DNA from 3 places in the Sporosarcina sp. SG10008 genome. Region 3 is predicted to be linked to each of the others. Evidence: riboswitches for the same ligand, from Rfam matches in the RefSeq annotation. Region 3 holds a riboswitch; each other region holds the start of a gene.
The links. A riboswitch is a leader RNA that binds a small molecule or an ion and turns the genes downstream of it on or off. The one in region 3 is predicted to bind cyclic di-GMP.
Positions count from the first base shown of each region.

Region 1: another riboswitch for cyclic di-GMP. It lies ahead of ACGLYD_RS15710 (sensor histidine kinase); the one in region 3 lies ahead of ACGLYD_RS08815 (response regulator).
Region 2: another riboswitch for cyclic di-GMP. It lies ahead of ACGLYD_RS03880 (HAMP domain-containing methyl-accepting chemotaxis protein); the one in region 3 lies ahead of ACGLYD_RS08815 (response regulator).

Region 1 covers NZ_CP172607.1:3,311,952-3,322,001, forward strand. Annotated here, with positions in the region: gene ribD (bifunctional diaminohydroxyphosphoribosylaminopyrimidine deaminase/5-amino-6-(5-phosphoribosylamino)uracil reductase RibD) at 1-1,063, shown strand, start outside; gene ACGLYD_RS15680 (5' nucleotidase, NT5C type) at 1,076-1,648, shown strand; gene ACGLYD_RS15685 (class D sortase) at 1,759-2,337, opposite strand; gene ACGLYD_RS15690 (hypothetical protein) at 2,498-3,397, opposite strand; gene sipW (signal peptidase I SipW) at 3,431-4,042, opposite strand; gene ACGLYD_RS15700 (hypothetical protein) at 3,990-4,661, opposite strand; gene ACGLYD_RS15705 (TasA family protein) at 4,979-5,575, opposite strand; cyclic di-GMP riboswitch class II at 6,152-6,233, shown strand; gene ACGLYD_RS15710 (sensor histidine kinase) at 6,291-7,496, shown strand; gene ACGLYD_RS15715 (response regulator) at 7,496-8,140, shown strand; gene ACGLYD_RS15720 (response regulator) at 9,154-10,050, shown strand, end outside.
Region 2 covers NZ_CP172607.1:764,445-774,494, forward strand. Annotated here, with positions in the region: gene ACGLYD_RS03845 (ASCH domain-containing protein) at 83-430, shown strand; gene ACGLYD_RS03850 (hypothetical protein) at 439-882, shown strand; gene ACGLYD_RS03855 (hypothetical protein) at 838-1,065, opposite strand; gene ACGLYD_RS03860 (RNA polymerase sigma factor) at 1,305-1,814, shown strand; gene lepB (signal peptidase I) at 1,811-2,599, shown strand; gene ACGLYD_RS03870 (YpdA family putative bacillithiol disulfide reductase) at 2,720-3,709, opposite strand; gene ACGLYD_RS03875 (S66 peptidase family protein) at 4,286-5,275, shown strand; cyclic di-GMP riboswitch class I at 5,837-5,922, shown strand; gene ACGLYD_RS03880 (HAMP domain-containing methyl-accepting chemotaxis protein) at 6,033-7,772, shown strand; gene ACGLYD_RS03885 (SDR family NAD(P)-dependent oxidoreductase) at 7,772-8,524, shown strand; gene ACGLYD_RS03890 (sodium:solute symporter family protein) at 8,551-10,050, shown strand, end outside.
Region 3 covers NZ_CP172607.1:1,828,033-1,838,082, forward strand. Annotated here, with positions in the region: gene ACGLYD_RS08770 (methyl-accepting chemotaxis protein) at 1-708, opposite strand, end outside; gene ACGLYD_RS08775 (hypothetical protein) at 1,006-1,509, opposite strand; gene ACGLYD_RS08780 (NUDIX domain-containing protein) at 1,893-2,333, opposite strand; gene ACGLYD_RS08785 (hypothetical protein) at 2,877-3,080, opposite strand; gene ACGLYD_RS08790 (manganese catalase family protein) at 3,685-4,545, shown strand; gene ytzI (YtzI protein) at 4,738-4,890, shown strand; gene ACGLYD_RS08800 (DUF6877 family protein) at 5,021-5,176, opposite strand; gene ACGLYD_RS08805 (hypothetical protein) at 5,553-5,783, opposite strand; gene ACGLYD_RS08810 (hypothetical protein) at 6,080-6,478, shown strand; cyclic di-GMP riboswitch class I at 6,692-6,777, shown strand; gene ACGLYD_RS08815 (response regulator) at 6,808-7,176, shown strand; gene ACGLYD_RS08820 (BclA C-terminal domain-containing protein) at 8,090-8,569, shown strand; gene ACGLYD_RS08825 (hypothetical protein) at 8,739-8,945, opposite strand; gene ACGLYD_RS08830 (hypothetical protein) at 8,938-9,096, opposite strand; gene ACGLYD_RS08835 (Rrf2 family transcriptional regulator) at 9,758-10,050, opposite strand, start outside.

The DNA.
Region 1 (10,050 bases), 1.5 Mb from region 3:
CAATGCGCGCGCGATGAAAGGACAGACAGATCCAAATCCACTCGTCGGTTCGGTTATTGTTAATGACAATCGAGTAGTTGGCATCGGGACACATTTAAAGGCTGGAGAACCGCATGCGGAAATACATGCCATTCGGATGGCTGGTGATAGGGCAAAAGGCGGCACGATTTATGTGACCCTTGAGCCATGCTCGCATTACGGGCGAACGGGTCCTTGTGCACTAGCCATTGTTGAAGCCGGGATTAACAAAGTTGTTATCGCTACGCTTGATCCAAATCCTGTCGTTGCCGGTAACGGTGTCAAGATTTTGGAAGATGCCGGAATCGAGGTCATCGTCGGCATAATGGAAGAGGAATCTCGCCAGATGAATGAAGTATTTAACAAGTTCATCGTCGAACAAAAGCCTTTCATGACGATGAAAGCAGGAAGCACATTGGATGGCAAAATCGCTACACACACTGCCGATAGTAAGTGGATTACATCCGCCGAAGCTAGGCATGACGGACATGTACTGCGCAATGAAAATATGGTTATTTTAGTTGGCGTCAATACAGTAATTGAGGATGATCCCGAATTAACTACACGGATCCCTAATGGAAGGAATCCGATTCGCGTCATTTTAGATTCCACACTGCGAATTCCACTGGATTCAAAGATCGTAACCGACGGACAGGCACCCACTTGGATTTTTACCGCTCAAGAGGTTGACCAACTAGCTAAACAAAAGCTAGAAGAACAAGGGATTTTAATCTTCCCAACTTCAGGAGTGAAACAGGTGAACCCAAATGACGTCGTCCGCATTCTCGGTGAAAAGCTGATTTCCTCCGTCTTGATTGAAGGAGGCGGTTCCATTCACGCTGCTTTCCTTGAAAATCAGCTGGTCGACAAAGTTGAAATTTATATCGCACCTAAATTAGTCGGAGGCGCCCATGCACCAACATTTCTTGAAGGTACAGGCGTGGAATTAATGCGGGACGCTATAGACTTGGCGGATCTTCGGATTACCCCCGTCGGCAAAGATTTCAAGTTCACGGGCTATCCGCGGTATACCGCAAATGAATAGAGGTTTTGGAATATGAAATTCGGTTTTGACATTGATGATACGTTGATTAATTTAAGGGAACATGCTTTTCAACTTTACAACACGAAGTTGAATCGGACAGTGGCGGTGGATCTCTTCCACGCGTTGGATAAGGTTGAAATTCATGAGCTTTTTGACATGACTGCTGAACAAGGCAGTCAAATGTGGAATCGTTCATTGGAAGAAATCTATTTCACATCCTGTCCTCCCTATCCAGATGCAGTAGAAACCTTACAAAGATTGGATAAAGAAGGTCATGAAATTTATTATATTACGGCGAGACCCGACGTTCATGGCAAGCGTACAATCGAGTGGATGATTGAAAATGGGTTTCCTGTTGACAAAGACAGGTTTTATTACGGCATGAAAGACGAAGACAAAGTCAACATCATCAAGGATTTGAACCTAGACTATTATTTCGATGACAAGCCTGCGGTTCTTGAAACCTTGAGGAATCATCCCCTTAAATTGTTTGCCAAAAGCCAATCGTATAATCGACACCTGGATTTCCCACGGATTACTGATTGGTCGGAATTGTTCGGTTTTCTGATTGGTGAGAAGAAATAGGGATAGTTTTAGGTGTTAGACATAGAGAAATCCAGCCATTTATGAGATTGGCTGGATTTTTTTGTTGTTCAATGCTTTTTTTGAATAACGAAGTTTAGTAGGTACTTATTTCACTTCGGTATCGCATAAACAATATACCGTTGCGGTGCATTGCCGATATACCGAAATGGATAGCATGTGGATAAAGTCAGCATTTCTTCCGGTGCTGTAGAACGGATGACTGTTGTATCATTTGCATCTACAATTTCCGTATCCACAACGGCATATGTAAAGGTACCATGCTGCATTTCCATAATGATTGTATCGCCATTTTGCAATTTGTCCAATCCGGTAAACACAGTGTCCCTGTGTCCCGATAACAGAATTTGATCTTTTTGCCCGGGATAAACGGTGCCTGTGTAGTGACCAACGCCTTGCTTTAAAGCATCGTCATCCGTCCCTTCCACAATGGGAAGCTCTTTTTGAATAATGGGAATTTGCAGGATGCCGATTGTTTGACCGTTCTGAAAAGACAGGTCGGGATGGGATGACTCAAGCTGGGGTGACTTTATTTTTTGTTTTTCCAACTCCCCCTTTGCCTGAACCAGTGCTACTTTTTCCGACTGCTGTGCGGACTTTAGCTGCACACTGGCGTAGCCAATGAAAAATAGTCCACTCGCCAGCATAATCACAGCCATTTTTTTCAGCAAATTACATCACCTCCAGCTAATAAAGGATGTGTTGATTCATCTCATATTCACTTCAGTTTTGACGAAAAACAGAAAAGCTACCAAGGCACGATACGCCATGCACAGGCAGCTTTTCAAAATTTTCTCTTTAACCAATTAGCCATTTGAGTCATTTACGTGGCTATTGAGCTATCTTCATCCTTCTGTAATGCCTGATGATCATCAACACAATTCCACCTGCCACAAGTACAGAACCAACTAACATCAAATTAAATATATTTGTTGACGTGGCAGGCAAGTTGAACCCGGCTGTTGTTGGAACGCCGCTGTCGATCTGTCCTGGTATTGTGACTTGAACCGCCGGGCTATCGCTTCCTCCCTCCGCAGGGTTATCGCTTCCTTCCTCCGCAGGGTTATCGCTTCCTCCCTCCGCAGGGTTATCGCTTCCTCCCTCCGTAGGGTTATCGTTTCCTCCCTCCGCAGGGTTATCGCTTCCTCCCTCCGTAGGGTTATCGCTTCCTCCCTCCGTAGGGTTATCGCTTCCTCCCTCCGCAGGGTTATCGCTTCCTCCGTCCCCTGGGTTATCGCCTCCTCCATTCCCCGGGTTATCTCTTCCTTCCGCCGTAAAAGTGAAAACAAATGCCGCCCCAAGGCCTTGAAAATCATTTCCAAGGTGCTCCGGAAAACGAATAGTGATGTCCAGATTCTCCCCGCCGCCGCGTGTAAGTTTTCTTGCGGGCAGAGATTTAAATGCAGCCAATTTGCCCTGATACAATTCCTTGCCGTCGACTTTTATTTCCAGCAGTAGCTCGTTGAACAGCTTTTTTTCTCCACTGTTTTCTAACTGCATTTGGTAGGCAAAATCTTTGCTACCTACGTTTTGGACTGTAATGGTCCGAGGCGCCCAGTCACCAGGCTTCATATTGCTGATTTCAAATAACGTATCATTTGGTGAAATACTGATGTCTATATCATCCTTGCCCGCGTTGTCTTCACCATCTGCAAATACGCTCGTAACGGGAAAGAAACATATTCCGCTTATTAATAAAAGAATCGGGAAAACTCGAAACAGTTTACTCATGGTAATGCCTCCTTACATATCTTAGCGATCGATTCAGGAAGAACTTTCTCCGCCATCTTCCCCCACTATATTCACCTTTTTTTTCGGAGCCAATTCGATTTCTCCAAGTGCTCTCCAAATCGTAAACCCCGAGTAGAGTAGCAGCAGGAATCCAGGTATTAATAGCAAAAAAGCACCATTCTTCGACTGGGTAAAGTTAATGAAGTACCCTACGTAAGGCACTGTAAAACCAGTGTACTCCGCTACCACATTGTCAGACATAACTGGATTCATGTCCTCTGCATTGTTGTTGTCGCCTTTTGTCCGGTAAAGTACGGAGTCTCCACTTTTGACTACCTCAGTAATCCGATGTGTGATCAAAATATTTTCTGCTTCTTGGAATGTAATGACGTCACCTTTTTTAAAATTGGTTTTATCTACAGCTTGTTTTACGGAGATGATTGAACCCGTTAGGATTCCAGGCTCCATAGACCCCGACAGAACTGTTTTTAATTGGTAACCGAAAAGCTGTGGCTCACCGCCTGAAATTTTCGTGATGACCACTATGGAAGCTACACTAATCAGCAGAACCATCAATATGCCTGAGACGATGCTACTTATCCTCTTCATTCGTTTCTTCTTTTTCATTAATTTCTTCTCTCTCATTTGTATCACCTTCTACTTTCTTTGTGTTATTTTCTGGTTTTACGACAGCGTTCACTTCAGCTTCATTCTTTGTTTCAGAGTTATTTTCTGGAGCCTTACTTTCTACAGAATCCTTTTCATCCGGTTTCTTTTCAGTAGATTCATCAACAGATCCATCCTTGACGTCCGGCTGTTTTTGACCGTCATCTTCAGGCTTCTGCTGCTCGTTCTCTTTGTTAGCATCCGAATCTGCTTTATCATCTTCACCTTCTATGACCTTATCCTTTTCAATTTCTTCCTTTGATTCATCATCTATATTCTTGCAGTCGGCCTTTATTTTCTCGCTTGATACAGCATCCTGTTCGTTTTCTCCAACAGACTTATCATCTTCGCGCTTGCAATCGACATCGCTTGGTGCAGCATCCTGCTCTTCTTTTTCCTTAGTCTTATCATCTTTGTCTAGGCAGTCGACTTCGGTTTCCTCACCCGATACCGTGTCCTTATCGTTTTCTTCCTTAGGCTTATTATCTATGTTCTCACGGTCGATCTTGATTTCCTTACCCGTTATAGCATCCTTTTCAATTTCCTCACTGCATTGATTAATGAGAACAACCGGAACTTCCCATTCGGCAGTGATCATCTGGGAAACTTCCGACTGGCTACTGAGATACGCAGACGTGTTAGACGACATATAACTAATGCTAAAGATGACTAAATAACATATGAGTGCCAATTTTAAAGATAGAAATGAACCTTGATGCTTTTTCCTACGTTTGCGCCTTCGGCTGGTTTTCAACCTGATCCCGCCTTTCGATTTTTTACCACTGGATTTTTCTTACGTATATTCCTCAAAACACAAAATCGAGTTATATGTTGAGAAATATATATAAGGAAGAGCGTTGGTTGATTGATGAAATAAAAGGAAGGAGGAGAAGTGCTCTCCTCCCGGGATATAGTTTATTTCGATTCTCCAGCTGTCTGCTGTGCATCAAACTTCCATTTCAGTTCTAAGGAAGCGCCTTGGTAAGCGTTTTGATCTTCACCATTTTCATTAAATCTAATTTTCACGTACATATTATCAGTTGTACCGGCCTTAATCCCGCTTTTTTCTCCACCCTGTAATCCAAACCATTTCGGTGATTCATTTTTAACTGCATCCGCTGACATATTTGCCAATTGGCTTAAAGTCATGGATTTAATCACATTACTAGGTCCAGCTATACTGCCTTTATCTTCATTTTTAAGGAAGTCTACCACAATATGATCCGCAAAACCTGCTACCGTTTCAGTATATTCAGTAGTTAAAAATACTTTTGAAATATCAAGGTTACCTTTGTTCTCTAATTTGAAAGTGCGATCCATCCAGTCACCAGGCTTAATCTTAGTTACACCAATAATTGTCTCAGGGTTTAGCGATAAATCCAGAGTACCTGCTGCGAATGTATTCGTCATTGTTTCTACATCGTTGAAATAAGCATATGTTCCCCCGCCAATCATACTTACAGCCAATGCCCCAGTTGCGATACCCATTGCTAGCTTCTGTTTAATACCCATTTTTAATTTCCTCCAATTAGTTTGTATTTTTTCGCTTTTATTGAATGCTTGTTCTTTGTTCTTCCCTGCGACTTGGAAGAAATTATTTTCTTCTTCGATCTAAGGTATGAGTTCATTTTCACCTGATAAAGTAGCCTTGATTGCATGCACCATTTTCATAGTTTGGCAGCTGTTGTGATCCTTGACACCCCTTTAGTAGGTGTCATACTTTTTCATGGAAATCTCCTCCAATGCTTTTTTCGGCTCGTTACCATTTTTGTAACTACTTTTAGTATAGGAGTATTCCAGTCGGGCATCCTCACTCTAAAGAGTAATTTTCTGATATCGTTTGTCTACCCCGGTTTTCTACTTTAGTGTAGAGTCGGTGCACTTTCGTACCAGTTCACTTCTACTTCGATGAACAGCTCTACCTTATAGAAGTAACCTTGTATATTGATTTACTGATGGGCAGTAAGTAACTGAAAAGTCTTAATTCGCTAAAATACAAGTTAATAACAAAAAAAAAGAACCTCTTCAACCGCAAGAGGCGACGTGATATTTAGAGGAACTTGGTTATACTGAACTATAAAATAGAATATAATTAACGGAAACTGTGAAATACATCCTCTATATGGGCACCTTGGATGTATGGAGTTATTGGTGCAACCGGCCTGATTAGATTTGGACAATATGTTCAATTTAGTCAGGTTTTATTATGCCATGAGGAGGAGTAATAGTGGAAATCAAAAAAACTCTAGTTATTATGTTAAAAAGGTGCCATAAGAAAACTCCCCATTTCTATATAGGAAAAGCACGCGTCCCCAAAAAAAACATCGAAACGAATGATATGTATCTAGCTACATTGGAGCACAGTATATCACTGTTCCACCTAATGGATAATTCAAGCCCTCAAATGATAATGAAAGAAATAATAGCATCTATCATCAAGCTTACACATAGTGATGAAGTATTCTTTTGGTTAACGGATATAAATCATCAAAATAGCTACCTAGCATCTTCTACGAGTAATCCCCATATTGAAACTGGCCTAAAAAAAGAATGGAATACTATACGTCTGGAGAATGAACTGTTTGTCAGTAAAATTAACGAGGATTGGTACGGGATGAAAGTCATTAGAACCTCCACTACTATCGGCGTTATCGGCGTTAAGATTTCCGGTTCAAGTGAGGCTAGAGAAACATTACTCTTCAATCGCCCTTTTGAGTTTTTAGCCGAACTTAGTGAAATAATGCTCGAAAGAATTCATACAGATTCAATGAAGGAGCAAATGATTGTAAGTAAGGAACAAAATCGTATCTCCAATGAAATCCACGACAGTGTTTCGCAAAGATTGGTCGGTATTGTTTATTCTCTGCATAGTTTACAAACAAAAAGTAAAAGTATGACAAGTACTGAGTTGAATGATGAATATCAATTTCTTTCACAATCTGCCAACACTACATTAAAGGAACTACGGTCGACGATATACGGTCTCAACTCGACGAAGAATGGCGAAAAATCTTTTCAAGTTGGGCTGCAAAACTATTTTGACGAGTACGCACGGTTAAGTGATATACGAATTGATTATCAGATAACGGGTGATGAAGCTTTACTATCAAGCGAACTAAAACAAGCACTCTATAGAATTATTTGTGAAGCTTGCGGAAATGCCGTTCGTCATGGCCAGTGCACGGCTATTGAAGTCAGATTATCTTTACTTGACGCGAAAACTGTATTGGAAATTCATGATAATGGAATCGGAATTAATTCGCACATACCCGAAGGCCAACCGGAAAAAGGAATCGGTCTTTTCAATATGAGACGTCTTGTAAGTACTTTTGCAGGAACGTTTTTGATAAGTGGATTACACGGGATAGGGACAGAAATACAAATCGAAATTCCAACCGCAAAAATACTTGAGAAGGTCCAGGTGAGTGGCTAATGCAAATTGTTATTGTCGATGATCACCCATTAGTAAGAAAAGGATTAACATCTATCCTTACTATAGATGGAGCAATTGAAATCCTAGGTGAAGCAGCAAATAGAAAGGACGCGCTAACTCTATTCCATGACACTACACCTGATTTGGCGATAGTGGATCTTCGCTTGGGAAATGAATCCGGTTTGGAATTAATTACAGAAGCGAAACAACAAGGAATAACTTGTAAATTCGTTGTGCTAACTTCATCGACGGAAGAGCACGACTTTAAACAGGCAAAAGAAATAGGAGTCGATGGCTATATATTAAAAGAGGCATTACCTGAAGAACTGATCCATGCCCTCGGAGTTATCGGCAGAGGTAGAAAGTATTATGATCCAGGGGTGTTTGATTTGGTGATAAAATCGAAGGAAAGCCCTTTTGAAAATGATAGGCATATCGAACAGCTAACACCGAAGGAAAAGGAGATATTACTCGAACTCGGGTTGGGTCATTCAAATAAACAAATTTCACAGGCTTTATATATTACAGAGTTTACTGTAAAGAAACATGTCAGTCAGGTATTAGCAAAGTTAGATCTTGCCGATCGAACAAACGCGGCATTGTATGCCAATGCTAAGGGCTTGGTGGCGTATAGCGTGAATTGAATGTTTGTTTAGTGCTAAATATAGTTCTAGTGATTCTATTCTCAAATTGAGGAGAGTCGGATGGGATATATGATCGGCAGCGCGGAGGTTATGATCGGTTGACGAGTTATATGATCGGCAGCCGGGCGATTATGATCGGGTCGCAAGTTATATGATCGGCAGCCCGGCGGTTATGATCGGGTGGTGAGATATATGATTGGCAGCCCGGCGGTTATGATCGGGTCGCGGGTTATATGATTGGCAGCCCGGCGGTTATGATCGGGTGGTGGGTTATATGATTGGTAGCGCGACGGTTATGATTGGATGGCCGGATATATGATCGGTTGGTGGGATATATGCTCGGGTGAACGGTGGTTATGATCGGGTGGTGGGATATATGATTGGTAGCGCGACGGTTTTGATTGGATGGCCGGATATTTGATCGGCAGCGCGGCGGTTATGATCGGTTGGCGGGATATATGATCGGTTGAACGTTGGTTATGATCGGGTGGTGGGATATATGATTGGCAGCCCGGCGGTTTTGATTGGGTGGCAGGATATATGATCGGCAGCCCGCAGGTTATGATTGGTTAGCGGGATATATGATCGGCAGTCCGCCGGTTTTGATTGGATGGCCGGATATATGATCGGCAGTCCGCCGGTTTTGATTGGTTTGCAGGATATATAATCGGCAGTCCGGCGGTTTTGATTGGTAGGCCGGATATATGATCGGCAGCCCGGCGGTTATGATCGGGTGGCGGGATATATGATTGGCCGCGCGACTATTAGACTGGGTGACAGTCACCCAGTCTAATCCGAAACGACTCAGACAACTAATTTGTTTCACAGCCTTTTATCAAAACAGCTCCGATACCAGATACCTTCCAAGTCGGCCTCAATAATTTATATTTAACCGGATGAAAACTCCTGACATGTTTCCTTGCACTCTCCGCCAAACAGTTATTTGTTAAATATTGCAAGTCTGTGACACTCTTGAGATAATAGAAAGAAAGCGTTTCTTTTCAGGAAAGAAGGTGATTCTCGTCATACGTGCAATATTAGTCGATGATGAGCAGTTGGCTTTGAAACATTTAGAGAACAAGTTAAATGAATTAGGTACTGTCGAAGTCGTTAAAACTTTTTCAAATGCACCTAATGTTTTAAAGGAAATGAAGCACCTTGATTTTCAAGTGGCCTTTTTGGATATCGAAATGCCGGGCTTTAGCGGATTGGATTTAGCTGAACTCATTCAAAAAGGAAAAAAAGATGTATATATTGTCTTTGTGACTGCCTATCGGGATTATGCGATTCAAGCTTTTGAATTGCATTCGATTGATTATTTATTGAAGCCTATTATGAAAGAGCGCCTCGAAAAAACAGTGATGCGTCTTCAAGAACAGCTGCTTTTGAGTGATAAATCTTCAGTAAATGAACGAGATACCTCTCCTTCCCTGAAAATTTTCTGTTTTGATGAGTTTACTGTCTTCAGCCAAGAGGAACCTGTCAAATGGAAAACGGCAAAAGTAAAAGAACTGTTTGCTGTTTTCATTACACATCTAAATACGTCTATGAACAGAGACTCTCTTATCGATTTGCTTTGGCCGGAGAGCGAATACCAAAAGGCTAAGATTCAACTCCATACGTCAATTTCGCATTTGCGTAAAATGTTGGATTCTGTGGGCTACCCAGGCTCGTTAACTTTTTCAGATCAATGCTATGCACTGGAGCTACATGGATTCCAATGCGATGCGATTGAACTGGAGCGGGTATTAGCTGATTATACTGACGTGGATCATGATACTATTCAGGTATTCGAACATGTAGTTCAGCAATATAGCGGCGACTATATGGATAAGAACGGCTATGAATGGGCCGCAGCCAAAACACAAAGTATGCGTCAAAAACTGTTGCAGCTTCTCCAAAAGATGATT
Region 2 (10,050 bases), 1.1 Mb from region 3:
GTCTCAGATCGAGAACCTCGCTAAAATTGTTAACAATAGTTATGATAGAGGAGATGTTATTTTATGAAATGAGGCGATTTACATGAGTGAACAATCAAATGTAGTACTACCTAAAAAAACGTGTACGATTGAAAAGCTAGTTACGATACCCAAAGATGTTAAAAAAGTGCTGAATGGCGAAAAGACAGCTACTCGCCGTAATGGTGTTTATGCAGATCTTGGTGAAATTATGGTACTCGACGGTAAAGAGTTTAAAGTAGATACAATTTATTCACAGACGCTCGGCGAAATGACGGACGAACATGCACAACAAGAAGGTTACACAACGATGGAAGAATACAAACACTCTATTCTCGCGATGCATGATAAAATGCCATGGTTACCGGCGATGAGTGTTTGGGTGCATGAATATAGCCCAGTAGAGAAATGATGTTCTGAATGAATTCAGGAATCTATGGCGCGATTGTCTTTTTGCATGTTATCAGTGCTGTCCTTGCCATAGGTCCATTATTTCTATTGATGCCGATTATTAAGCGAGTGCGTGGCGTTGAAACGGACATTGAGCAAGTCTACTTGTCTATTATCAATGTCATCATTCGCTTGGTCATGCATGCAGGACATGTTCTCGTCTACACGGGTGTCCTTCTATTGGTATTTGGACCTTGGCCATGGTATACGTCATGGGTAATCATGACGCTTGCTGTTTTGCTACTATCTGGAGTTTTCCTAGCAAGAGGATTTACGGTTGTGCTACGAAGATTTAAGAATCCAGATGCTGATAAAAATAAGATACTTGATCGTTTAAATGGTACTTCATGGCTCTATATCGGCCTTATGCTAATCATGCTCTGGCTCATGGTTCAAAAACCGATGCTTTGGTAGATAACCCGCGATACATAGGAAAAGACGTGCATCTAATTGGTGCATGTCTTTTTTGATATTTAATTCTACAAGCATTTTGCCATAGCTTATGGCAATTGATGAAACTGTCATGGCAAGTACACGAACTGTCATAGCAATTGATGAAGCTGTAATGGCAAGTACAAGAACTGTCATGGCAATCATTAAAACTATCAGTGAAAGCCTGAACTGTCATGGCAATCGATGAAACTGTAAGGGCCAGTACGCGAACTGTCATGGCAACCATTAAAACTGTCAGTGTAAGCTTGAACTGTCATAGCAATCGTCAAAACTGTTGGGATGAGTCAACCTATAACCACTTGTAGGTAAAGCAGGCACATTATTTCATATATTCGACTCCTTTTTGAAAGTAGTTCGTCTAGTAAGAGTGAGGGGGCGGGGCAGTGGGGCAAAGTCTAGAACAGCTTTATGTAGAATATAGTGATCGCATTTATCGATATATCTTTTTACAAGTCCGTCAGAAGGAGTTGGCGGAAGATCTGACCCAAGAAACTTTTTATAGAGCGTTCAAAAATATTCATACGTTCAATAAACAAGCTAGTATGTCGACATGGCTTTTGAAGATAGCTAGAAATGCTACGTATGATCATTTCAGGCGGAAAAGGATCATTCGATTTTTCAGTCTTGATAAAGAGGTAAGTGTGGATACAAGCAATCTTTCGCCGGAAGATGAATTACTGAAAAAAGATCTGAATACAAGGTTGTACAATGCACTAACTAGTTTGAAGCCAACCTATCGTGACGTCCTTATTTTACGGAAAATCAACGAAAGCTCGATCAAAGAAACAGCATATATCTTAGGGTGGACTGAGACAAAGGTGAAATCAACAATGGTGCGGGCATTTGCTGCGCTGAAAAAAGAAATGTACAGAATGGAGGGGGAGAACGGATGAATGACTTCGATGAATTTGATGGTGAGTTTAACGAGTTGAAGGATGTTGATAGATTAGAAACTGATCGAATGATTAGCTTGGAGAAAGTCATTGCTAAAAGTGGAAAAAAGAAATTTATCATGCTCCCACTAATTTTTTCTAGCTTTGCCATCTTTGCTGTTGGACTATTTTTAATGATGACGATTAAAGAGTATACATCTGAAGTTGAAAGTCAGAAAACAATCATTGATGATCAATCCGTCCCTGAAATTCCAATGGTCGAAGTAGAGTCAAATATGATCACTGTAGAATACGGAATAGATAATATGGACAAAGGAAATCACGATTATGAAACAATAGGTACTGGAAAAAGAATTGTAGTAGAGCCAAGAGTCTCTGGCTTTCAACGCGGGGACGTTATTTATTTTGCAACACCGAAGTATTCAAATGGAAATCCAAATTTAAATCTAGCAGGGAATTATATATCAAGAGTTGTGGGCTTACCAGGAGAGAGAATTGAAATTAGAGAAGGTCAGCTATATATTGATGAAATGAAACTAGAGTCTTTTTATTCATTTCCAACCGTAAGAGGAATGAATAAGGAAAAGTATTTTGAAACAGTCGATTCTCAAAATTCCTCTATGACTGAAGAAGATTTTGAAGAAAGCATGGAAGCCATTTTAGTACCAGAAGGCACAGTATTTGTGCTGGGGGACCAGTGGTGGAGAAGTATAGACAGCCGTCACTTCGGACCTTTATCATTAAGCAAAGTGGAAGGGAAAGTAATAGGATATGGAATTGAATAATAAAATAATATGCCTGATAGCCTATTATTTAGGGGATCATAAATAGTTTAAATTTAAATCGTCTGTAATTGAAAAAAGCTCACCAAGTCACATTCATTGTGATTTGGTGAGCTTTTAACATCATAAGTTACTTTGAACATAGGACAGACGTTGTGCAATTTCATTTGCAATTTTCATGCCATGAAAGCGTCCGTCTTCAATGTAAACACGATTTGTAATGCCACCCGTTACAACGCCAGAAAGAAAAACGTTCTTGACATTTGATTCATATGTCTCTTGATTAAAGGAAGGAACTAATGAAGAGAGGTCAGTTTGAATTCCAATGCTTTGAAGCAGAGAGATATTGGGTTGATAACCGATGAGGGAAAATACATAGTCATTTTGAAGTGTAACTGTTCCGTCAGAAGAGTTTATGCGAATAGTTGATTCATCGATAGCAGCAATACTGGAATTGGGATGAAAATCAATTTTTCCTTTTTTAAGAAGGTTACGCATATCTAATAACAACGATGGTTTAATGCCTTCTAAGACAGTTTCTCCACGATGGATAAGTGTAACCTTGGCCCCATTACGATAAAGATCAATAGCAGCTTCAATTGCTGAATTTTTACCACCCACAACTGTAACATGTTGTCCATAATAGAGGTGACCTTCTTTATAGTAATGTGATACCTTCGCTAGATTATCTCCGTCTACACCTAGTTGTCTTGGCGTATCGAAAATTCCTGTTGCAATAACAATCATCTTCGCTTCGTAAGGAATGGTGTTGCCATTACGATCTTCTGCGTGGACAGTAAAGGATGCTGCATTCTTTGAAATAGAATTAACCTTTTGATAGCACTTAATATTAATTTCTTGTCTCTCAGTTACAAGACGATAATATTTTAATAGTTCAGTTCGATTTGGACGGACATCTTGAGATAGGAATGGAATGTTGCCGATTTCTAAGCGGTCAGAAGTACTATAGAAAGTCATGTGTAATGGACAGTTGACAATGGAATTGACAATCGCCTCTTTTTCAATAATCACATAAGAAAGTCCTTTTTCTTGTAGAGCAAGACCCGTTGATAAGCCACACGGACCACCGCCAATAATAACAACATCATACATACAATAAATATCCTCCTTAAAGTTTTACATAAACAATGGTTAAAAGCATTAATTTTTTAGGAATGTTGCATGCATGAATAATGCAACAATGCTGTATAAGCCTTGCCCGTTAGTATGCTCAGACGAGTGGGAAGAAATACTTAATTAATTGTATATAACTTGTTTTACGCACTGGAAAAGGAGTTAATATATTTTGCTAGCGAACTATCCTATAAGACCTTGCCTCATTTAGACATACCGAGCATGAAAGTTTTCATGATTTAGGTGATACAGCAAGACTTCTATACGATTTTCATGCAATAACTGGACAATGGGAAGAAAGCAAAGCACAAAACGAGAAAAATCACCTTGATTTAGCAAAGGAATTAAAAAACAGTGGAAGCTATGATTATATAGTGAATCGGATGTTAGGAAATGGATTATTCTGAAATTTAATAGAAACTATTAAATAGATGGAGTATAATAACAAGTATTCGTGATTATAAGTCAAGATTAAAGTTGTATACTTCACTATTAAATTGAAAATTCTTAAGTTTTTTGGGCTATCTAAATTATGAAAAAAGGGGATAATTAATGATGAAACGATTAGAAAAGGGAGATACAATCGGTATATTCACACCATCTTCACCCGCAACTGTTACTGCGTTGCAACGGTTTGAACGTGCAAAAGCATTTCTAGAATCAAAAGGGTTTGTTATTGTAGAAGGTAGATTGACAGGACAGTCTGATGTTTATCGTTCTGGTTCACCTAAAGCACGCGCAGATGAACTAAATGAGCTATTAAGAAATCCGAATATAAAGATGATTATGTCCACAATTGGTGGCACGAACTCTAATAGCATGCTGCCATATATTGATTATGAAGCATTTAAGCAAAATCCAAAGCTAGTCGTTGGTTATTCTGATGCAACGGCTGTTTTACTCGCCCTTTATGCAAAAACAGGTATCTCAACATATTATGGACCTGCTTTAATACCTTCGTTCGGTGAATTTGAACCACTAGTAAATGATACTTATCAATATTTCGAACAATATTTTATGAAAGAGACAGAGCTACCTTATGAAGTGCCAATGTCTCCATTTTGGTCTGATGAGCCTGTGAACTGGTTAGAAAAAACGACAGAGAAAACGCTTTTTAATAATAAGTGGGTGACTGGACATAGTGGTGTTGCAGAAGGACGATTAATAGGTGGCAATGTGAATTCGATGTATGGATTTATTGGCTCTTCTTATTTCCCTACAATTAAACAAGGCGATATTTTATTAATTGAGGATTGTATGAAAAATGCCTCAATTGTTGAGAAGAATTTTGCAATGCTAAAAGTGCAAGGTTTTTTTGATAAAGTTGCTGGTATTATTTTAGGTAAACATGAACAGTATGATGATTTAGGTACTGGCAAGCAGCCATTGGACTTACTGATAGAGCAATTAGATGGGATGGATATTCCCATTTTAGCTGAGTTCGATACGTGCCACACCCATCCAATGCATCCATTAGCTATTGGCAAACAAGTGAAGTTAGATACAGGTGCCAAAAAAGTATTTTGCACGGAAAAATGGTTGTGAAATTTTCAGTATCTGAAACTTTTGTTTAACAGAAATAGAAATAATTTTTGACGATAAGCAATAACAACAAATTGATTATTGAAATGTTGAATTATGTAATTTGTTGTTTATTGCACCAAATGGACAGGTTAGTGGAAAAAAGTAAAAATGCTCAATAGTAAAAGGGCAAGATAGATCTGATGAAACAGGATAAACAAATAGATAGGTCGAGCAAGCTATTCGCATTTTTATATAGCGTTTTCATAGCAGCACCTTTCTATAGCATATCAGGCATTGCTTCTTACCTGGAAGAATAAAGGTTGAAGTTGCCAGAAATGAGAATACTTTTGATATTGAAATTTCCAGCAATGCTATCCTTGGAAAGAATTTGATGTAACAATTTAAAACAGCGGAAAATAAATATGGTCGGGGGAGTAAAGGCACTATTTTTCTTTTTTAACCAATGACTATATACTAGTTTGGGTGTTTTGAAAGCAGGACATTAAGCGGTGTCACTATACTACTCTATGAATCTTTTGGTACTTCATATTGCCATCTATTAGACTATGTGGTATATTTTTTGATAGTTATAGGCAAACCTATTGAAAAGTAGGGACGCAAAGCTACAGGTCTAAAGTAATTATTACTATGACGGCTGAGCTGCTCAAGAAACGCTAGATAATAGTCTAGTTTTTTTATTTGCCTATTTCATTGTGAAATGGGCCTTTTTTTATGTGTAAAGAAAGATACAAAAATTGAAGAGGAGGAAATAATTATTATGCGTTTTTTTAAAAACATGTCATTAAAGTATAAGCTTTTACTTACAGTTTCTATTATTGTTTTAGCACTTTTTACTGTTCTAACGACACAAAGTATTTCTCAATTGAACGGCCAGTTAGAAAATGACCTAGAACAAGAGTTAAAAAGTGTTGGCTTATTGACAGCCATGAACCTAGATTCCAAAGATATAGATGGTCTATTGAAAGTTCAAGGGGAAGACGATCCTGAATTTTTGAAAATGCAAAGTACCTTGGATGGCATAAGGGAAGAACAGGGAATCATGTTTTGGAGTTATATATGGGAGATGGAGGATAATGGTGTCACTCCTATCGGCTATACGGAAAATTTGAATGAAGCGTATGAAGCGGGGGAATTGTTTACTGATCTTGCTCCTGTCCATGTAGATACTGCTAAGCTCGCAATTAAAAATGATCAATCAGAGGTAACAAGCATCTTTGAGGACTCATTCGGATCATGGCGAACAGTTTTCAGCCCTCTTAAAGATGAAAGCGGAAATACAATTGCAGTGTTAGGAATTGATTACTCTGCGGATTATATTGATACCATCATTAAAAAAAGTGTTACAAAACAGATTATTATTGCAGTAATCGGAATTTCAATCTTATTAGTATTGCTGTATTTTACAATTGATCGGCTTCTATTACCACTTAAAAAAGTGGTCATTGTTGCAGACCAAGTGGCAAATGGAGAATTGAACGATGTGGATCTCCAGATTACAAATGATGAAGTTGGACAACTTTCACAATCGATAAAAACAATGGTTTCAAATTTGCAACATGTCATATTAAACATTAGAAATACATCTGATCACGTTGCATCATCAGCCAATCAGCTAACTATGAATGCGACAGAATCGTATATTAGTTCAACAAACGTTTCGAAAGAAATGAAGAATATCGCTCAAAATGCTGAAACTTCTTTGGTGATGACTGAAGAAACAGCAGCTGCAATGGAAGAAACAGCAGGTGGCATACAACAAATCGCTGATTCAGCCAATACGGCTTCTGAATCGTCTCTGACAGCCTCAATTGCTGCTGAACAAGGAAATAAGGTTGTCCAACAGGTGATTGATCAAATGCAATTAATTAATACATCTGTAGAACAAATAGAGGAAACTATTAATGGTTTACATGCTAATTCTAATAAGATTAGCGACATTGTGAACATTATTACTGCTATAGCAGAGCAAACAAATTTGTTAGCACTAAACGCTGCTATTGAAGCAGCCAGAGCTGGTGAGCATGGTAAAGGATTTGCTGTCGTTGCAGATGAAGTAAGGCGTTTAGCTGAACAATCATCTCAGTCGGCTAAAGAGATTTTCCAACTAATTCATATGATTCAAACGGATTCTAATGCATCTGTAACCGTGATGGAAAAAGGAAAAGAAGACGTAAGAGTGGGAATGGATTATACGAATGAAGTAGGCGAGATATTTAAAAGGATTGTACAATCTGCAGATGAAGTCGCAGATCAAATCCGGGAAATTTCTGCTGCATCTCAAGAAATTTCTGCATCCTCTGAAGAAGTAGTCGCATCCGTTAATAATATTAAGAAAACATCTCAACAATCTACCGAGTTTTCATTGAATGTCTCACAAGCTACACAAGAACAATTGGTGTCGATGCAAGAAGTGAAAGAAGCATCTGCTTCATTAGGCCAAACTGCGGAGAAGCTGCAGTCCCTAATTACAAACTTTAAATTGGAGAGTGAAGATTAATGGATTTAAAGCTTACCGGTAAAAATGTTCTCATTACAGGCTCTAGTATGGGGATAGGCAAGGCAATTGCTTTAGCTTTTGCTGAACAGGGAGCAAATATTTTAATAAACTATATTGGCAGCGATCAAGAGGCGGAAACAGTTCGTCTACAAGCGAAGGACCATGGCGTGAATGCACTAAAATATTGTGCGGATGTATCTGACTCTAAACAAGTGCAGGATATGTTTCAGTATATGGACAACCAGCTAGGAGCAATAGATATTCTTGTCAACAATGCCGGGTTTGCACAGAATGCTCCTATTACAGATTTAACTGATGAGCAGTGGGACAAAATGATAAAGGTTCATCTTTACGGAAACTTTTATAATTGCCGAGAAGCGGCGAAAAGAATGAAGGAAAAAAATAAAGGTAAAATTATTAACATCTCTTCAGATATAGGAAGTCTTGGGTGTGAAGAATTCACCCATTATTCAGCGGCAAAAGGCGGTATTAATGCTTTTACAAAAGCTTTGGCAAGAGAGTTGGCACCGAATATATTGGTCAACGCTGTGGCGCCTAGTGGAACATATACTGGCATTCTCGAAGCTTTCGGTGAAAACTATATCGCGGAAGAGTCAGCGAAATATCCACTAAAGCGCTTGGCTCAACCTGAGGAAATCGCCAAAACTGTGTTATTTTTAGCATCAGAAAATGCGGATTTTTATACAGGTCAAATACTAACTCCAAACGGTGGAGTAGTTATGAACGGATAAAAGATAGATGAGGAGCACTTGAATTGATGAATATCATCGTATTTTGTGTATATTTAGTTTTTATTTATTACATTGGCTATAAAGGATATAAGCGCGTCAAAACTGCTGAAGATTTAATTGTGGCGGGCTGGAGTATGCCGTTATCCGTTGTAACTGGGAGTTTAATTGCCGCGTTATTAGCAGCTCCATTCTTTTTTGCTGCTGTCGGCTCGGGTTATACAAGTGGAGGCTTTGAAGGGTCCGCAACAATGGGCGGCCTAGGTACATGTATGATTTTAGGAGCATTAATCTGGACTAAGCCCCTAAGAAGATTAAGAGGATGGACACTAGCGGACTACTACGGATTGAGATATGGTAGTAAAAGATTAGGAGCATACACGGGAATCGTGATGGCGGTAGCATTTGGTATTTTCAATGCCGCAGCTCTCACTGTTGGGGGTACTTATATTATCCAACAACTTTTCCAAATCGATTTCCTTCCAGCCGCACTATTATTTGTTTCGTTAACGGCACTCTACTCCGTTATTGGAGGCTTATGGGCTGTCGCTTACACCGAAATTGTTCAAGGGGCACTAGCGGTAGCCGGAATCCTCGGGATAACCATATTTGTTTTATTCTATTATCCCGATGTTACATTTAACCCTGATTGGTGGAATGTAAATGAATTATTTAGTAGAGGTGGAGTTGAATTCTGGACACTCTATTTAGTTTTAGCTCTTGGTGATATTCCAGCAGTGGACTTAGGTCAGCGTGTTGCAGCGGCAAAAAGTCCGCGTGTCGCACAGCTGAGTATGATTATTGCAGGTTCAGTAATCATCGCTATTAGTTGGATACCTGGTATGTTAGGGGAAGCTTTTAAATCTATTTATCCGAACAGTTCCAATCCCGAAACATTGATGCTTGTTTTTGCACAAGGCTATTTCCCTCCTATTTTATCTGCTATCTTTTTAACAGCGATGGCGGCGATGGGTATGTCAACTGTTGCGGCATGTTATGTAGCAACCTCAGGAATTGTTACTAAAAATATTTATTTAGATTTTATTAATAAGAATCCTGATCCCAAAAAACTATTGTTTTTTTCCAGAATGGTGATTCTTGCAAGCGCTTTGTTAGGTTTAATCCTGGCTCTAAGTGCTCAAAAAGTTATTGATTTAGCCTATTTAGCGTGGGATGTTGTATTTGTTACATTGTTCTGGCCAATCGTTTTAGGCCCATTTTGGAAGCGGGTAAGTACTCCGGCTGTATGGGCAAGTATATCTGTTGGACTCGTATATTATATTATTACGTCACTTACTCACGTTCCTGGGCCGAAAATTCAATCGGATGGGTTTTTGGGCTTGTTGGGCGAATTGTGGCTAACGCCTGTTTTCTCAGGTGTGATTTTTTCTGGAGTGACAATTATTGTAATAAGTCTATTAATCCCACCTACCCAACACGTTCTTGACATGCATGAAATTGAAAAAAATAAAGAACTTGATCACGTTGGAAGTAAAGAAGAACTAGAAATATTGAATACTTCAAAACAA
Region 3 (10,050 bases):
GTTGTCTACGTTGGCATTCACTTTTTTTATCGCACCTTCGACATCACCAGCCAATTTTCGAACCTCTGTTGCCACCACATTAAAACCGGGTCCATGTTTCCCTGCTCGAGCCGCTTCAATAGCTGCATTCAATGCCAAAATATTAGTTTGCGAAGAAATGTTTCGTATTGATTTAGAAACTTCACTTATTAAATTGGTTTGTTCCTTCAAAGATTGAAATGCTTTTATGTTCTCCGTAGAGTTATCAGTAACCATTTCCCCTAAGTCCTCAGACAACTTTTTTAATTGAGAAACTATTTCTATCGTTTTATTTTCGCGTTCTGTAATATTTGTTGCGATTTTAAGTACAGCATTTACTTCACCTTTATCGTTTAGAACGGGAATATAAGTAGCTTCTAGGCAAAGTAAATCCTTTGCTTTACTAACCCTATGAATCTTCTCTTGAAACTTTTTACCTTTCCTTAGATTATCCCATAGCTCAGCATATTCCTTACTATTCCAGAATTCTAAGGTGCAAAATTGTTCATGTGACATATTCTTCATTACGTCGACACTATACCCCAAAGTCTGTGCAAAGTTCTGATTTGCCCAAATAACCTTCCCATCCAAATTGAATTCTATCATAGCTAAATTAGATTCTAGTGAAGCTAAAACCGCTCTTTCATTCAATACTTGGGTACTAATATTAATATTTGTAGCAATGTTCATGTTCATGTGCCTACTTCCTTTATAATAGATTTCCTATTCTTAAAAACATAATAGAAAAGAGTGGAATTACAGATTTTATTTCCCATAATAATTCCTCTACACTATACTACTACAAAGGAGGACGAAAGACCTTTTTATCACCATCAAGTATTACAGTGCCAAATTACCTAACTCATCACCTCCACCATCATCGACTCAACACAGCATCGGTTTACAAATGTAAAAAACGCCCGAATGGACGTTTTCACATTAATAATTATTCAATTTCACTACTTTGCAGTTTGTTCCTGCTGCGCGTTACGCATTTACACTTTCGGCTTTGCGACCCTGTCTTGCATGTAATCTTTTCATCGCAAATCTTGCTATTGGCTGTGCAACCAACAGTTCAATCCAAAATGCTATACCAAAGTTTCTTGGCCAAATGTGAAAGAAATTTTTAAATGGTTCTAGGCTTATTTGTTTCGTACCAACCCAAGTTCCGATAATCGATAGAATAATAGATAATACCGTAACATTCAATAAAGTATTCAATAGAATTCTGGCATTAAACCCATCTGATTGTCCCACGAATTTTGGTATCAGCTTACCAACAATCGGTCCCGCAATCAATCGTACTGATAAAATTACGATTATCCACATAAACGGAATAATCTTTAATGTATCTAGATATACCTCTTTACTGAAGCCACGTTCCAACCCTGTAATAATAGGGGCGATTGTGTTTACTGAAATAATTGAAATGATTAATAAAAATAATATACCTTCTCTTCCGTTTCTAGGTAGTCTTGTTTCTCCATGCATGTTTGTCATCTCCGCGAATAATATTTCAGATGGCAGACGTATCATGAGACATATATTTTTGGTTAATGAGAAAGCCAATATCTCTACACACTGATTTACTAATCATAGCATTTTCTTCAAATGAATGTCACCTCTCCGTCAGCCATTCCACACTCCTTATTTTTGGATAACCAGACTAATCGCATTGCTATCCTAGCCTTATACCTTCTCTATCTTTCGGCTTTCGTTTCGCGTATGCAGCATGCCGTCAACGGTAGATTTGTTTTCTTTTCCCTTAATTAATAGAAAACCACCAAACGCATTGTTTGCCAGTTTTCTTTTGGGAAAGTAAAAGAACGCCCGGTTGGACGTTCTCCATTTGTACTTATTCTTAGCGCTGAACCTTAACGTATAAACGCCAAATCTCTCTCAGCCAAAGCATCTTTCAGCCAGCAAGGATGCATTTTCAACAAATCTGATGGCAAATCTTGTTGTTCGAAATATTGAATATCGAGTGATTCCGAAGAATTGCATCGAAGTTCTCCGCTTATAATTTCAGCTAAAAAACAGGTTGTTATAAAATGAACTATTTTTCCTTTAGGGTATGAAAACACCTGTGAATCTGGATCAGAGTAAACACCGATTAACTTAGTAATTCGTATATCTAAATTCGTTTCTTCCTTCATTTCCCTAATAGCTGCTTCGGATACTGTCTCCCCGATCTCTACATGTCCTGATGGGATCCCCCATAGCCCTACATCAGCTCTTTTCTGCAATAATACTCGATTATCTTCATCTAAAATAATAATAGCGACTCCTGCTTTAAGTTCGTTAATTTCCTTCATTTCAATTATCCCCTTAAGTAATAAAATAAGGCTGATTGAGAAAGTTTCAACGCATCATATGCAAAAAATTTCCCCCTCGAACCTTTTATGTCAATAGGCACCTTATGCAACTTGAAAAGGTATGATCCTTGGTTTCAGACTTTTATGAGCAGAACCCTAATTACAGTTCTCCAATTTATTGATTTGACGGACTATAAATCATGATACCTATAGTACTATTTAAATTCAAGAGATACTCCAAGAATTCATTCAACGCCAATCAAAATCTCGCGAACACACGTAATTGCATTGTTAGCCATGAACCTCAGCTCCTCGATTCGCTGCTTGTCGCTGAATCTGGGCGCTAATAATAATGCGGGGTTTGAATCGGATGGTTGCTAAGCTGTTGGGTTGGGTTGTAACTTCGGAAATTGTTTAGTTGGCCATTGTTGCATCGAGATTACTGGTCAGGTTCAATCGGTGTATGCAGCAAGCAAGCCCACGAAAACACTTGACTGAACGTAAGAAAAGCACCCAGCAAGATGCTAAATAAACTCATAACTTTTACCTGTTGGATACATGAAAACGTTGTACCATAGCAAGATTATATCCTTTTATATAGGAATTCCCCATTATATCTTGATGAATGTGTTTATCTTGTATCATTTGAGTAACTTTTATCGACGCATCTTCTAGACTACTCGCAGATAAGTTCATAATGAAAGTTTCATTATCATTAAAATGAAGTGTTATCTGAAATTCAAGCATTTTCTCACCTCCCGCAACCGATGTTATCAGAAATATAGGTAAACTAAAAGTTAACACTCGTATGTAATTGGACTGTTGCATAGTTCTACATACAAATTATCGCACTCCCGACTTGCCTTTAAGTTTATCTTCTTTATTCTCTAAGAACAATATCTCGACGTATTTGGCATTTCTGACATTTGCATCACGATGGAGCCTTTCAGGTGTCGGATGGGACATGCTTATCCAAGAGTACTTCTTCACCTCAAGAATCCAACGAAGAACTTCTATCCCTCTCACATTTCCAACTACGTGGATACGCTCTTGAATTATCCTTAACTTCGTTCCTATCTAATGACTTGTTGGAGATGCTTACTCCTTCGAAAAACATCTCTAATCCTTTCAGTTTGATTGATTCCCATCGACTTTTCCTACTTTGGTGCCCCATTAGCTGTTTTCGGGCAAAATAAGTGCAAAGACTAAAATCCAATAATAAAACTAAAAACAACCGTTTAGTTGAATCAGTGTCCTCATTTTTTCCGATAGACGATTATTTTGATTGTGAATAAAATTTTCATTTTGCTTGATACTACGTTAGTAAAAATATATAAATGAGGTGCTAAATGTGTATTACTACAAAGAAGAATTGATCAATCCCGTCACTCCTCCCGATAAACCCGACCCTGAAGCTGCAAAAGTAATGCAAGAAATTCTAGGTGGGCATTTTGGAGAAATGCGTACCATGATGCAGTACTTTTTCCAAAGCTCCAATTTCAGAGGTAAGGAAACACAATATCGCGACTTACTTCGTGGTGTGTTTTTGGAAGAAATCGCTCATGTTGAACTTGTCCAGAATACAATCAATCAATTGTTAAATGATTCAGGTGAATCTGCTGTACCAGGTAATGCTGGCGTCGATCAAGCACCTCTCGATGATGCCGTTAGACACGCAAATCCTCATCACTACATTATTGGTGCTCAAGCCTCTCTCCCTGTAGATGCTACTGGGAATCCTTGGAACGGTTCTTGGGTTTATAGCCATGGCAATTTGATTAGTGATATGCTCGATAACCTGGTGTTAGAATCAACCGGTGTCTTGCAAAAAACTCGAATTTACGAAATGAGTTCTAACAAAACATTTCGAGAGACATTAGCTTTCCTAATCGTGAGAGATAACGCACATCAGAATGCTTTTGCAAAAGCATTGGAAACGCTCGGCGTTGATTGGGGTAAGCTGTTCCCTGTCCCGAATTACGATATAAATAAATATCCTGAATGCAGAAAATTTGTGGAGTTAGGGTATCACAATGCCCAGTTCAATTTCAGATTAGACCCAACTAGAATTGGGGAAATTTACCAGGGACAGTCCCCTAGTAGAAATAAGGGCGAACTTAAAGTTACTCCTCCACCAGCTGGATTCCCGGTTCCTTTACTGCCTGACATGCCAAATGAACATAGTCCAGGTATTCAAGACATGAATAACTAAATTCGTTCAGTCCCTATATAAGGGACTGTTTTTTTATCTCTTCGTGTAACTAACCTCATTAAATAGAACCTCACAGAACTCAGATTTATAGGATTGTTTCCAAACTGTCACCGATCCATAACTGACTAACCTATAATTAAGCAGATTTCGTAGTAAACTTACATTAGATAAAGTCAGAATGGAGACTATCAAATGACAGTTACAACATGGATTTGGATATGGATTTGTATTATTATCTTTGTTTTAGAACTCATTTTCATCTATTTCGTCGTCCATAAAAGTTATCGATATAAACATACGATTGATCCGATTGATGATCATATAGAAGAAATGAATAGAGAGTGAATCGATATAGATTAATGAATTATTTCTATGAAAATTAATTTATACATATAGAGCGGACCGGCATATGACAGTAAAAGTCCTTTCTATCATTTTGACAGCGCATCAAAAATAGTAAGTTGCTGCACCACGGTTAACACTCCCTCACAGAATGTTTGGTGCTGACGAATATACGGATCGTCCTATCGCTAGCACTCCACATCCAATCCCTGGTGCGTCGTTCAATATCTTTCAGCACCTCTAACAGTAACCGGGTTAAAAGTTTGATTATTTCTTCGTATGAGATCATTCAGTTATCTACTTCGCTTTTTGGTCAGACTATGCGTTCCCACTTATTGCACTAGCTTGTAAATTTGAAATAAACTCCTAAAAAAAACACTTTTAGTTACAGTAACCATGGTACAATCATTCTAAAGGAGGGATATCCTTGAGATACATTCTAAGTGTTATTATTTCGATTCTTGTAATAGTTTTACTGCTTAAGCTAATAGGCGTACTGTAAACAGTCACATTATCTTTAAACTAAAAGTCAGTGGTTTTTTTCCAGGTTCTGCTTCTATATCGCTTAGGTGCCTGGGGGAAGAAATTGATTTCGTTATGATAATATCTAGTCCTCTTCTTAATTTACTGCATATAATGGGTCTCCCATTTCCTCGTACTGTGCGTTAAAGTAACGAACTGTCAGCCTGCAAAAAGCCATTTGTGGTGCTTTCAAATTCCTGTAATAAATCCCTATCTGTGTGATCCTGCGTATTAGGCGCATTCATGAATTTCATAAATGCATATTCTTTAGTCCGTAGATTCGGTTCGGCCTCGTTTAGAATTTCATCCACACTTTCCGCTACAATGACTTCGATATACATTTCTGTTGCCTTTTTATAAGGAGTTGTCTTCAAGTCGTTTTCCTCCACGTTCACCGCTACCAAGCCTTAATGCTCGTTTTTATTACATTCGCAATAAAATAGTTTAATAAGTTTCCATCACATCTGCTACATATTTTGGTCGAACTGCGTACTACATTTTGATGGCTTTCACTGCATTTTCACTTTGCAAAAAAGCAAGAATCCTCAAGGAACATTGAATGTAATAAGCTAATAAAAAGCATAAAGAATATTAAGGTATAGCCAGTCATACATTTAATCAATGTTGTTGTTTGTAATAGATATCAAAGTATTACAGAGGGAGAATAGCTATGAGCGTTGAGTTTGTTTTAATGGCACCAACAGCTCTTCAAGTGTTTAAGGCAGGAGAGTCCAATCCAAAAAAAGTAAAGCGGATTGTTTATGGGCAAGCTACATCTGACGCAAATGGTATAGCCACACTTTATTTCACAGAAAACGGATTATCTAATGGTATTCCATTATTAACAACTATTGACTATGCTGTATCAAGCGTATATTCTACAAATCCTTCGATAAATGCAAGACCGAGAGTACAAATGCGAGAAAAGAATGTTGCTGCAAAATTCGTCTCTGCTAATGTCACAAATAATAGTAGTATAGTAGTACTAGGAATTAATGTATTAGGTTCAGAAAATCCAGTGAGTGGAATTCTTGTAGATTTTATGATTTTAGGTAGCTTTGATAGGTAAGAGAAAGCGACAATAATTTTGAAAAACGTGGATTAACAATGGTTGTTCGAAATTTCCGGGCATAAATCTCAAGATGACTGTGATAAAGACTGCTGATTATTTTTAATCAGTGGTCTTTTCTTTTCGGACAGCACATGTTAATAACCCACCTATTTGCCTACTACTCCTTTGTATTAGACTCTTTCATAAGATTGTTCTATCAAAGTATGTTAGTTTGTATATAGGCAAACTTATCGAAAGGTAAGGACGCAAAGCCAAGGGCCTAATACAACTATTTGTAATGGTAGCCGGTTACCAAGTGTATTGCTTTCTATCACTTGTTAAAAAGGATGAGGATCATTTTCAATAAATCAGTAATGCTCGTAGATGATTCAAAATTCATGAGAAATCTATTAAGAAAGATTATCGTAAGTAACGGTTATTATGTCGTAGCTGAAGCTGGGAGTGGAGAAGATGCTGTGCCTCTTTATAAATCACACTTCCCGCATATCGTTTTATTGGATATCACTTTACCAAATATGAACGGTATCGCTACGCTAAAAGAAATTAAGAAAATAAACCCCAATGCTCGTGTTGTTATGTGCTCAGCCTTAGGGACTCAAGATTTAATAATTGAGGCTTTAGAAAATGGAGCCGCAGATTTTATCGTGAAGCCTTTTTTTGATGGACTTATTACCCAATTAAATAAAATCTATTGAAAAACATAGTACACTAACATAAAAGACCAAGAAATTACGGTCTTTTTTTCATCTTAAATGTACAATTCGTGTTTACTCCATCACTTCCCCCGCCCATGCATCCAACCAATTTAATAAAATCCTAACGCGATTAACAAAGTCAAAATAATGAATGTCCATCCTTCAAACGAGGTCATTACTGTCGCCATAACTTCCAAGCCTCTTGCCTTTTCTCATACAACTCCCGCTGCAACAATGGCTCGTACACCACAACCTTGTAACGGGATGGCCACTCATTTAAAAACCTCGAAGTCAAATTAGCGAAAGCCTACAGTGACACATTCACTTTTCAAATTGGTGGAATATTTGGATATTGTTTTCATTTAAACCCCTTATAAGCCTTGAGGCATAAGCATTGTTGCTACTATGAATTATTTCGTGCTAGACTAATCAGCCGTTTCGTACGTACGTTCTGCAAGTGTGATAATATGATAGTTTCAGCATCCAGGTACTAATCGACTATGCCACGCCGTTAAAGTAAAGTCGTAGGAAATCTTTTGAATTCGTGTGGTTGGGGGACATTCAGGGGGACACATTAAATGCGGACAGGCGCACGACTTTTAACATAATAACAGCCACCTTCTCAATCGAGTTGGTGGCTGTTTTTTTACTCACTTTTCATTTCCCAGCTTTTCAAACAAGTGGTTGACTTTATCACACATTTCTTCAGTTTCACCAGGATCAATCTCTTGTCTATTTCTTTTTTAGTAATCAACAAGGTGTTTGCCCTTCATTTCCTCTTTTGCAAGAATAGGATACTACAGATGGAGGTGAAAGAATGAATTTTAATAACCACTTCTCTAATCGTAAATGTAGTAAATGTCACATCAGTCCATGTTCTTGCAAAAATATATGTAGAGTACCAAGAGTGTTCATGGGGCCAATCAGGGCTATCGGGCAGGCTGGCTCCACTAGTACTATCGGAGCCACATGCGGGTTATGCGAATACGGGTATATTTACAATCTAACTCCTCAAACGGTACCTATAGAAGCTGATGTTTTGTTTGATTCAAATGGATTAATGACACCTGGAATTGTGCATACCCTTGGAACCTCTCAAATTATGATTAACGTTCCGGGAGACTACGAGGTTACTTTCTCTGTATCAGGTACGGAACCTAACCAATTTGCACTGTTTTTAAATGGATCGCTGGTTCCCGGAACAGTCTATGGTTCAGGTGCTGGCACTCAGCAAAACAACGGGCAGGCTATTATTGCCATAGTAGCCAACGATGTTCTTACCCTTCGAAATCATTCTTCTGCTGCAGCAGTTGGTCTTGCGTCTGTGATAGGTGGTACACAAGCTAATGTAAATGCTTCTATTGTCATTAAGATGTTGAATCCCAATGCTTAGGTAGAAATTATTCGGTATAAAACATCTTGGTTTCACTGGATTTTAATACAGGCTTCAACAATCACCTGATGCAAAACTTCTAAAAATAGAGGTGAAAAGTCGGAAGTAATTACTATCCATAGAAGAAACTCAAAAACAAATCGACCTTTCCCTATTCGGATTGGTCGTTTTAATTTACCGGTTCAATTAAACAAGTCGATGCCTCCATAAATAAACAAACGATTCTAATTTGCGCACCGACAAACTTCAACATGTTCGCTGCATTACAAACGAATGCAATATTCAATAAATTCCTATCCGGTATTATCCCAGATACCAGATTGAAAAGGCGACCTTCTTTCGTCGAGAGGTCGCCTTTACCCTGTTTATTATTCAACACATTCCACTCCGATTATGTCCTCCACCGGCATACGGCCCCTACCGAATGGACTATCGACCGTAATCCACATCGCCTCAACATTTATTTCTTTTATGACAACCATGTAAAAAATGACTTTCCCTTCCACAACTTTACGTGTACTTTGCATTCCCTTTTTTGCGCAACTTCTATTTCCATGCCAGTCGTGGACGGAAAATTTAAAGTTTCCAGTATTTCCGCTTGTATATCCTTGACTGTTTGTTCTGGATCACCCCACAACTTTTCAGTTCCAGTTAGATCAATAAATCATTCATCGTTTCTGTTGTCAAGTAATTGTTTACTATTTGTCTTCTAAATCTTGGATTTTGTGTCACTTAGAAGTAAATTTCGGTCAACAGCGTCATGTAAACCTGCATTTTTCTGTAATTTAAAAGAATCCATATTGAAAAATTTAATCAAAATAGATTCTTTTTATTAAAGCCTGAGTTTACATAAAAATTATTTAATTAGAAACTTAAACATCTATTAAATATACTAAAAAAGATTTAGGGCATCTTGGGATAAGTCTGTTCAAAATCCCTTTTTTACAAGCCGCTAAATGGAAACTGAAATTTTTGAAAGAAGAAAAACAGTAAAGACTTTAAAGGGGTTCGAAAACAATGGATTTGGATTAACCGGTTGTTTGATTGGTCAAGTATGAATAATTCAGGATGAAGATAGTTTTTCAATCCTACCCATTCAGCGTGTTGTATCCAAACGATTTCACATTGAATTTGCTCCCGACTTCCCCATAATAAGTGAACCAGAAACTTCCCCATTTAAATTCACCATTAAACATTGTTGCTATTAGCAAAATATTCACGAGTATCTTTGCGCGATTGTGGGGTTAATACGCGATCAAGCTCTTCATTCAACCAAGTAAGTGACTTGTTACGAAGAATATTGCGCATACTATCTTCTGCTTCGAGCATAACTAAGTTAATCACACAGGGAGAAGCTAGAGCGCATGCTGCATAGTCTTCATCCCGGCATAGGTAGCTATTATTTTTAATATTTTTACATTGAAAAATGGGGGAAGCACCTTCAACAGCTTCAATTACATCCCAAAAAGAAATTTCCGCAG